DNA from 2 places in the Glaciimonas sp. GG7 genome. Region 1 is predicted to be linked to the other one. Evidence: predicted binding sites of a transcription regulator. Region 1 holds the regulator's gene; the other holds the start of a gene.

Evidence for each region. The regulator HrcA, encoded in region 1, represses chaperone genes, less so after heat shock. The targets are predictions, from matches to a motif close to TTAGCACTCNNNNNNNNNGAGTGCTAA.
Region 2: the regulator HrcA is predicted to act here: its motif matches at 1,848-1,874, upstream of rpoH (RNA polymerase sigma factor RpoH).

What each region holds. Positions count from the first base shown of each region.
Region 1 covers NZ_JBRIIQ010000011.1:49,698-53,118, forward strand. Annotated here, with positions in the region: gene ACVBEF_RS04940 (HAD family hydrolase) at 58-768, shown strand; gene hrcA (heat-inducible transcriptional repressor HrcA) at 862-1,884, shown strand; gene fur (ferric iron uptake transcriptional regulator) at 1,937-2,356, opposite strand; gene ACVBEF_RS04955 (outer membrane protein assembly factor BamE) at 2,452-3,012, shown strand; gene dapB (4-hydroxy-tetrahydrodipicolinate reductase) at 3,036-3,421, shown strand, end outside.
Region 2 covers NZ_JBRIIQ010000008.1:51,209-54,629, forward strand. Annotated here, with positions in the region: gene cyoE (heme o synthase) at 1-132, shown strand, start outside; gene ACVBEF_RS03955 (SCO family protein) at 176-820, shown strand; gene rpoH (RNA polymerase sigma factor RpoH) at 881-1,777, opposite strand; gene ACVBEF_RS03965 (GTPase) at 2,041-2,466, opposite strand; gene ACVBEF_RS03970 (response regulator) at 2,463-3,179, opposite strand.

The DNA.
Region 1 (3,421 bases):
TCTGATTGTGTCCAGACTGCATTACGGCTTTCTTATTCCACAGCACATATGCCCATCATGACAAATACCGCTCCCCCTATCAAAGCCGTTCTGTTTGATCTCGATGACACGCTGTGGCCGATTATGCCGGTGCTGATTCGCGCCGAACAATTGCTGTTCGAATGGCTATCGCAGCATGCGCCTGGGGTAACGCGGGCATTTACGATTGAGAGCCTGCGCCAGCGACGCCAAACGTTAAGCGCTACCGATCCCTTATTCAAGATCAATTTATCAGCCTTGCGCCACGCCGGATTGACGGAAGCCTTCCAGAGTGTCGGTGAGGATACCGGCAAGATCGATGCCGCAATGGCACTGTTTGCCAAGGCCCGTCATGAGGTCACTTTATACGACGATGTTAAACCGGCACTCACCCGACTGCGCCATCATCTTTTGCTGGGCTCAGTCTCGAATGGCTTTGCCGATCTGGATAAAATCGGTTTAGCGCAACACTTCCGTATTTCCCTCGCGGCCCATAGTTTCGGCTGCGCCAAGCCTGATCCGGCGATCTTTCATGCCGCTTGCGATGCACTTAACGTTGCGCCGGAAGAGACGGTATATGTTGGCGACGATCCACTACTAGACGTCGTCGGGGCGCGGCAAGCAGGACTACGCAGCGTCTGGATCAATCGTTTTGGGCGGACGCTGCCAACCGGGATCAGTGCGGATGCCGAATGCACCGACTTGGTCCAACTCGAAGCATGGCTGCAGACACAAGAAAACCACCCATAACGTCAACAACTGAATCACCGCAAGCGTAACAGTGTATAAATATAACCATTAAAAACTGACAAGCTATGTCAATTCTCACCAAATACTTTCGCCATGCATCTTGATACCCGCGCTCAGACTCTTCTTAAAGCCCTCGTCGAACGTTATATTCTCGACGGCCAGCCGGTTGGCTCGCGTGCGCTCTCAAAAATATCGGGGCTAGAACTATCACCGGCCACCATCCGCAACATCATGGCCGATCTGGAAGAAATGGGCTTTGTTGCCAGCCCTCACACTTCCGCCGGACGCGTGCCTACTCCGCGTGGTTATCGGGTATTTGTCGATACGCTGCTGACGGTGCAGCCGATTGATGAAAGCGCGCTCGAATCCAGGATGCAAACGCGCCTGCAATCGAACTCCCCGCAAAAGATCATCGCCAACGCCGCGCAAGTTTTATCGTCGCTATCGCAATTTGCCGGTGTCGTGCTCACGCCACGGCGTGAATCGGTATTTCAACAAATTGAATTTTTGAGGCTTTCTGAAAAGCGTATCTTGCTGGTGATCGTCGGCCAAAGCGGCGATGTCCAGAATCGGCTATTGCTGACCGACGTTGATTACACCCCATCGCAACTAATACAGGCGGCTAATTACATCAATCAACATTACGGTGGACACAGCATTGATGATGTACGCCTACGCTTGCAGACCGAAGTGCGCCAATTGCGTGATGATATGACCCGCCTGATGCAGGCTGCGGTGGAGGCTGGCAGCGACGCGATGACGGATGATGCCGACGATGTCGTGATTTCGGGCGAACGCAATCTGTTGAGCGTGACCGACTTGTCGTCGAGCATGGCCTCGTTGCGCAAGCTATTCGACATGTTTGAGCAAAAAACCAATTTGATGCGCTTGCTCGATATCTCCGGCAAAGCCACGGGCGTACAAATTTTTATCGGCGGCGAATCACAATTAGTTCCGATGGAAGAAATGAGCGTCGTGACAGCGCCATATGAGGTCAACGGCAAGATCGTCGGCACGCTTGGCGTGATCGGACCGACTCGGATGGCGTATCAGCGCGTCATTCCCATTGTGGATATCACGGCTAAGCTACTCTCGAATGCATTAAGCCAGAACTAGTCTGGCTTAATGTGATTGCGGTTTGGGTATTAAGTACGATTAGATACGACGATTATTTTTTAGCGCATTTCCGGCAATGACCGTATAACGCCAAGGCATGATCGGCAATCTCAAAACCATGCTCCGCAGCAACTGCTTTCTGGCGATTTTCAATCTCTTCATCGTAAAACTCCTCCACCAGGCCACACACCAGACAAACCAAATGATCGTGGTGTGAGCCTTCGTTGAGCTCAAAGACCGCTTTTCCGGTTTCGAAATGATTGCGCTGCAATAAACCGGCTTGCTCAAATTGCGTCAAGACACGATAAACTGTTGCCAGACCGACATCGAGATTTTCAGACAGAAGAATTTTATAGACGTCTTCAGCGCTCAGATGACGGACTTCACTATTTTGGAAAATTTCCAGAATTTTGAGGCGGGGCAAAGTAGCTTTAAGGCCGCTTGCTTTTAGTTCGGATGGATTGTTGGGCATGTTTACGTCGCAAATGGATGATCTGCTTTATCATATAGCGTTTTAGCAGTATTGCTCAATCAATTGAGATCCTTATGCGAATGTTGCTCTCCTGTATGACCCCTAAGTCTTCCCTGACCATAGCTGCTGTATCCATCGCATTGCTGGCTGGCTGCGCATCAAAAAATCCCCTTATCGACAGCCCGGTTACCCCGACCGACACCAATGCAGCCGCAACTGGCACGACCACGGCAAACGCGGGTGTCCAAACTGTTAAGAATCGGCGCTTTTTCGGTATTTTTTCGCCTTATCGCACCAATATTCAGCAAGGCAATTTTGTTTCGAAAGAAATGATCTCCCAAGTCAAAGAAGGCATGACAACCGATCAGGTGTCATTTGCACTCGGCACGCCGCTATTGACGGATATGTTTCACGCGAATCGCTGGGATTATGTGTTCCGCCTGCAAAAGGGCAATGGCGAAGTCACCTCAAGCCGCGTCACCGTATACTTTAAAGATAGCCTTGTGAGCCGTGTTGAAGGCGGTAGCGACCTGCCGACCGAGGCCGAATATCTGGCCCGTATTTCAGGCGGTAACAAAGAAGCCAAAAAAGCTACTGAAAATACCGGGATCGCCAAAGATGTGCCGCTGCCTCCTCCTACATCGCCCGTCAAATAACGTATCAGAATAGTCAATCCACGATGAATCAAATGAAAATTGCCGTTGCCGGCGCATCCGGGCGCATGGGTCACATGCTGATCGAAGCCATTCAACAGGCTGAAGATGCCGTGCTGGCAGGAGCGCTGGATGTGGCTACAGCCCCGGGTCTTGGTGCCGACGCAGCAGCGTTTCTGGGCAAACCGGCTGGTGTCCCCATCGAATCCGATCTCGCGGCAGGCTTAACCAATGCTGACTATCTGATTGACTTCACGCGTCCTGAAGGCACGCTCAAGCATTTGGCGTATTGCGCAGAGCATGGCATCAAGATGATTATCGGCACCACCGGCTTTGACGAAGCTGGCAAGGCCGCCATTGCCGCTGCAGCGCAAAAGACCGCCATCCTGTTTGCGCCCAATATGAGCGTCGG
Region 2 (3,421 bases), on a different contig from region 1:
TTTCTATGGTATGCGTGGCAAATTTACAAACATTACACAGATCTGATCGCGCGTAAAACCTTCACCTATTCGATCATTTATCTGTCGCTATTATTTGCCGCCTTGTTAGTTGATCATTATTTGAGGTTTTGAAGTTTCATCCAAACTTGTATGGAAAGTAAGCATGACACTAAACATAAAACGTTTTGTCTCTATTTCACCTCCGTTCATGCGCGCCATCGTCATTGCGATTGCGGGCTTTTCTCTGGCAGGATGCGGAGATAAGACAGCAACAAACAGTCAGGAAATGACGTTGTCCGTACACGACAGCAAGTTTATTAATACCGATGTCACGGGTCTTGGTTATGCCCGTGATTTTGCTTTAACAGATCACAATGGAAAACTGCGCACGCTGGCTGACTTTAAGGGTAAGGCGGTTGTTGTGTTTTTTGGGTTTACCCAATGCCCTGATGTTTGCCCGACCACGATGGCAGAGATGGCGAGCGTGATGAAAGAGTTGGGGCCGTTGGCTGATAAGGTTCAAGTGTTGTTCGTTACGGTTGATCCTGAGCGGGATACGCAGGCTTTGCTGGCCCAATATGTCCCTGCTTTTGATCCACGATTCCTGGGGCTGTATGGCGACCTTGCTGCAACTGAAAAAGTTACCAAGGAATTTAGGGTGTTCTATCAAAAAGTACCCGGCAAGACGCCAGGTAGCTATAGCATCGATCACACCGCTGGCAGTTACGTATTTGATCCGAGCGGGCATATACGGTTGTTTGTACGTCACGGGCAGGGGGCAGAGCCGATTGTTCATGATTTGAAGTTGTTGCTCTCCTGATCAAAAAATTTGAATAAAAAAAAGCGCCGATTAGGCGCTTTTTTTACATCGATTGGTTTCTTAAGAATAAGCTACCAATGATCCTTTCATTTTCTTCAGTGCAACCACCTCGATTTGACGAATACGCTCGGCTGACACACCAAATTCTTTTGCGAGTTCATGTAGTGTCGCTCCGGAGCCATCATCGTTTGCTAGCCAGCGTGCTTCCACAATCCGGCGTGAACGATCATCGAGCTTACCTAATGCAGACTCCAAGCCTTCCGACTGCAAGCGGTCATACCGTTGCGCCTCCAACACCTTGGTCGGCTCTTGCATATCTGAGGATAGATAAGCGATAGGTGCAAACTTATCATCATCATCGTCAGTTGGTGCCTCCAATGCGATATCGCGCCCAGTGAGACGGGTTTCCATCTCGATGACTTCTTCGCGTTTGACATTGAGGGTTTTGGCCAAGGCGTCAACTTGCGTAGGCGTCATTGCATCCAAGCCAGTTTTGTGGCTGCGCAGATTGAAGAAAAGTTTTCGTTGTGCTTTGGTCGTGGCCACTTTTACCAAGCGCCAGTTCTTCAGGATGTACTCATGCATTTCTGCCTTGATCCAGTGCATTGCATAGGACACCAGACGCACGCCTTGATCGGGGTCAAAGCGTTTAACGGCTTTCATTAATCCGATATTTCCTTCTTGAATCAAGTCGGCATGGGGCAGACCATAGCCTAAATAACCGCGTGCAATGGATACCACCAAACGAAGATGAGATAACACCAGTTTCTGGGCTGCAGCTAAATCGTTGTTGTCGCGTAATTTTTTTGCCAGCGAAATTTCTTCGGCGTGGGTTAGCATCGGCAGGCGATTGACAGCCGAAATATACGCATCGATGTTGCCTAAAGTGCCTGAAAAACCAAGTGCGAGCGTTGCTTCAGCTGGAATTAATGCAGTTTGTAACGACGAATTTTTCATTGTTTCTCCTAACTATCAGGTGGGATTCATGGCGAACAAGTCTTAAACCACACTGATTTGATCGGGTATTCTAGCACTCTCTAATATAGAGTGCTAATCGAATTTATTGGATTATAGAAATAGTCAACCACTATCAATAACATTAAGTAATGTACTTATGAGGCTATTGTTTCGATATTCCTAGCTAGTAGAAGTTGCGCTGTTTTGCATCAAAATACTGTGAGAATGTGTAACTTACATTTCTCGATCGGACAAAACGTTCGTCAGACAGCAATGATCTCACCCGGTATTAGCCAGGCATCGTAAGGTGGAAGTGAGAGAGAGTTATAAAGTCTGCCAACATGAGTGGCGTCTGCGATGCTGATATATATCCGGCTTGGGCGAGTACGCAGCAGACGGTTCAGGGTGACGCGCAACGTCAGGTTACCAATGCAGCAAAGGCAACCTGGCGCGATACGCTTGATTAATAGCTGGGGATGCGCTGGCTCAGGATCTGATTTTCCATCAGGTAAGCCCTCCAGGATGACTGCTGTCGTGCTGCCGGATTCGTTACCCGCCGCATCAGCCTTCATCGCGGACCAGATAGCGCGTTCGCGAGCAAGGGCTGAAGGGCCAGTTACCAAAGTGACGATGGTGAGGATGGTGAGCCCGGCTGAGGCAGTTAATGTATCGATATGACGAAAGGTCATCCGCCTTTTTTCGACAGTTTTCCTGGATCAACGCCGAGTTGCTTGAGCTTGCGATACAAGTGAGTCCGCTCTAGCCCGGTTTTTTCGGCTACACGTGTCATGCTGCCGCTTTCACGGATTAAGTGATACTCAAAATAAGCCCGCTCAAACGCATCTCGCGCCTCGCGCAGAGGCAGGCCGAATGAGGATGAAAACAAATTATCAGAGTTGTTTGCAGCAACAGGCAGAGATGCCAGGTTAGGCGTTTCCAAGGTTGTCGAAGCACCAAAATTACTACCGTTGACCATTTCTGACACTTCGCCAGGTATCGCTGGTTGCGCGAACATGTTCGGAGCACGGGAGGTTTTTGGCCCTTGCGCCAAACCTTGCTGAACCGCTTTTAACAGCTTTTGCAACGCGATCGGTTTTTCGAGAAAATTCAAGGCCCCAATGCGTGTGGCTTCTACAGCGGTATCAATCGTTGCATGACCGGACATCATGATCACCGGCATCGTCAGCAATCCATCGCGCTGCCATTCCTTAAGCAACGTGACGCCATCAGTATCAGGCATCCATATGTCCAGTAATACCAGATCTGGCACGCCATTTTGTCGAAATTCCCTGGCTTGTTGTGCATTTTCTGCCGTCGCAACAACGTGCCCCTCATCTCCTAAAATTTCGGACAATAATTCTCGAATTCCCATTTCGTCATCAACGACCAGGATATTAGCCATGCGGTAGCTTTCCCATTTTATGTTGCTTCAAATCATGAAAAATTGACTGACAAAGCAGTCAAAATTTGTGCGATGAGCGCACTATTATTGTGTGTTGTATTTGATTGTTTTAAAACTTGTTATTGTTTTTAGGACTTGGTAAGGATATTACTACGCAACTTTGATCGAGGCGCATGCGCGGTGCGACTTTCTATATTTATTCAAGATAAACCCGGTATTCAGGGCTCTTTTGATTAAGTAAC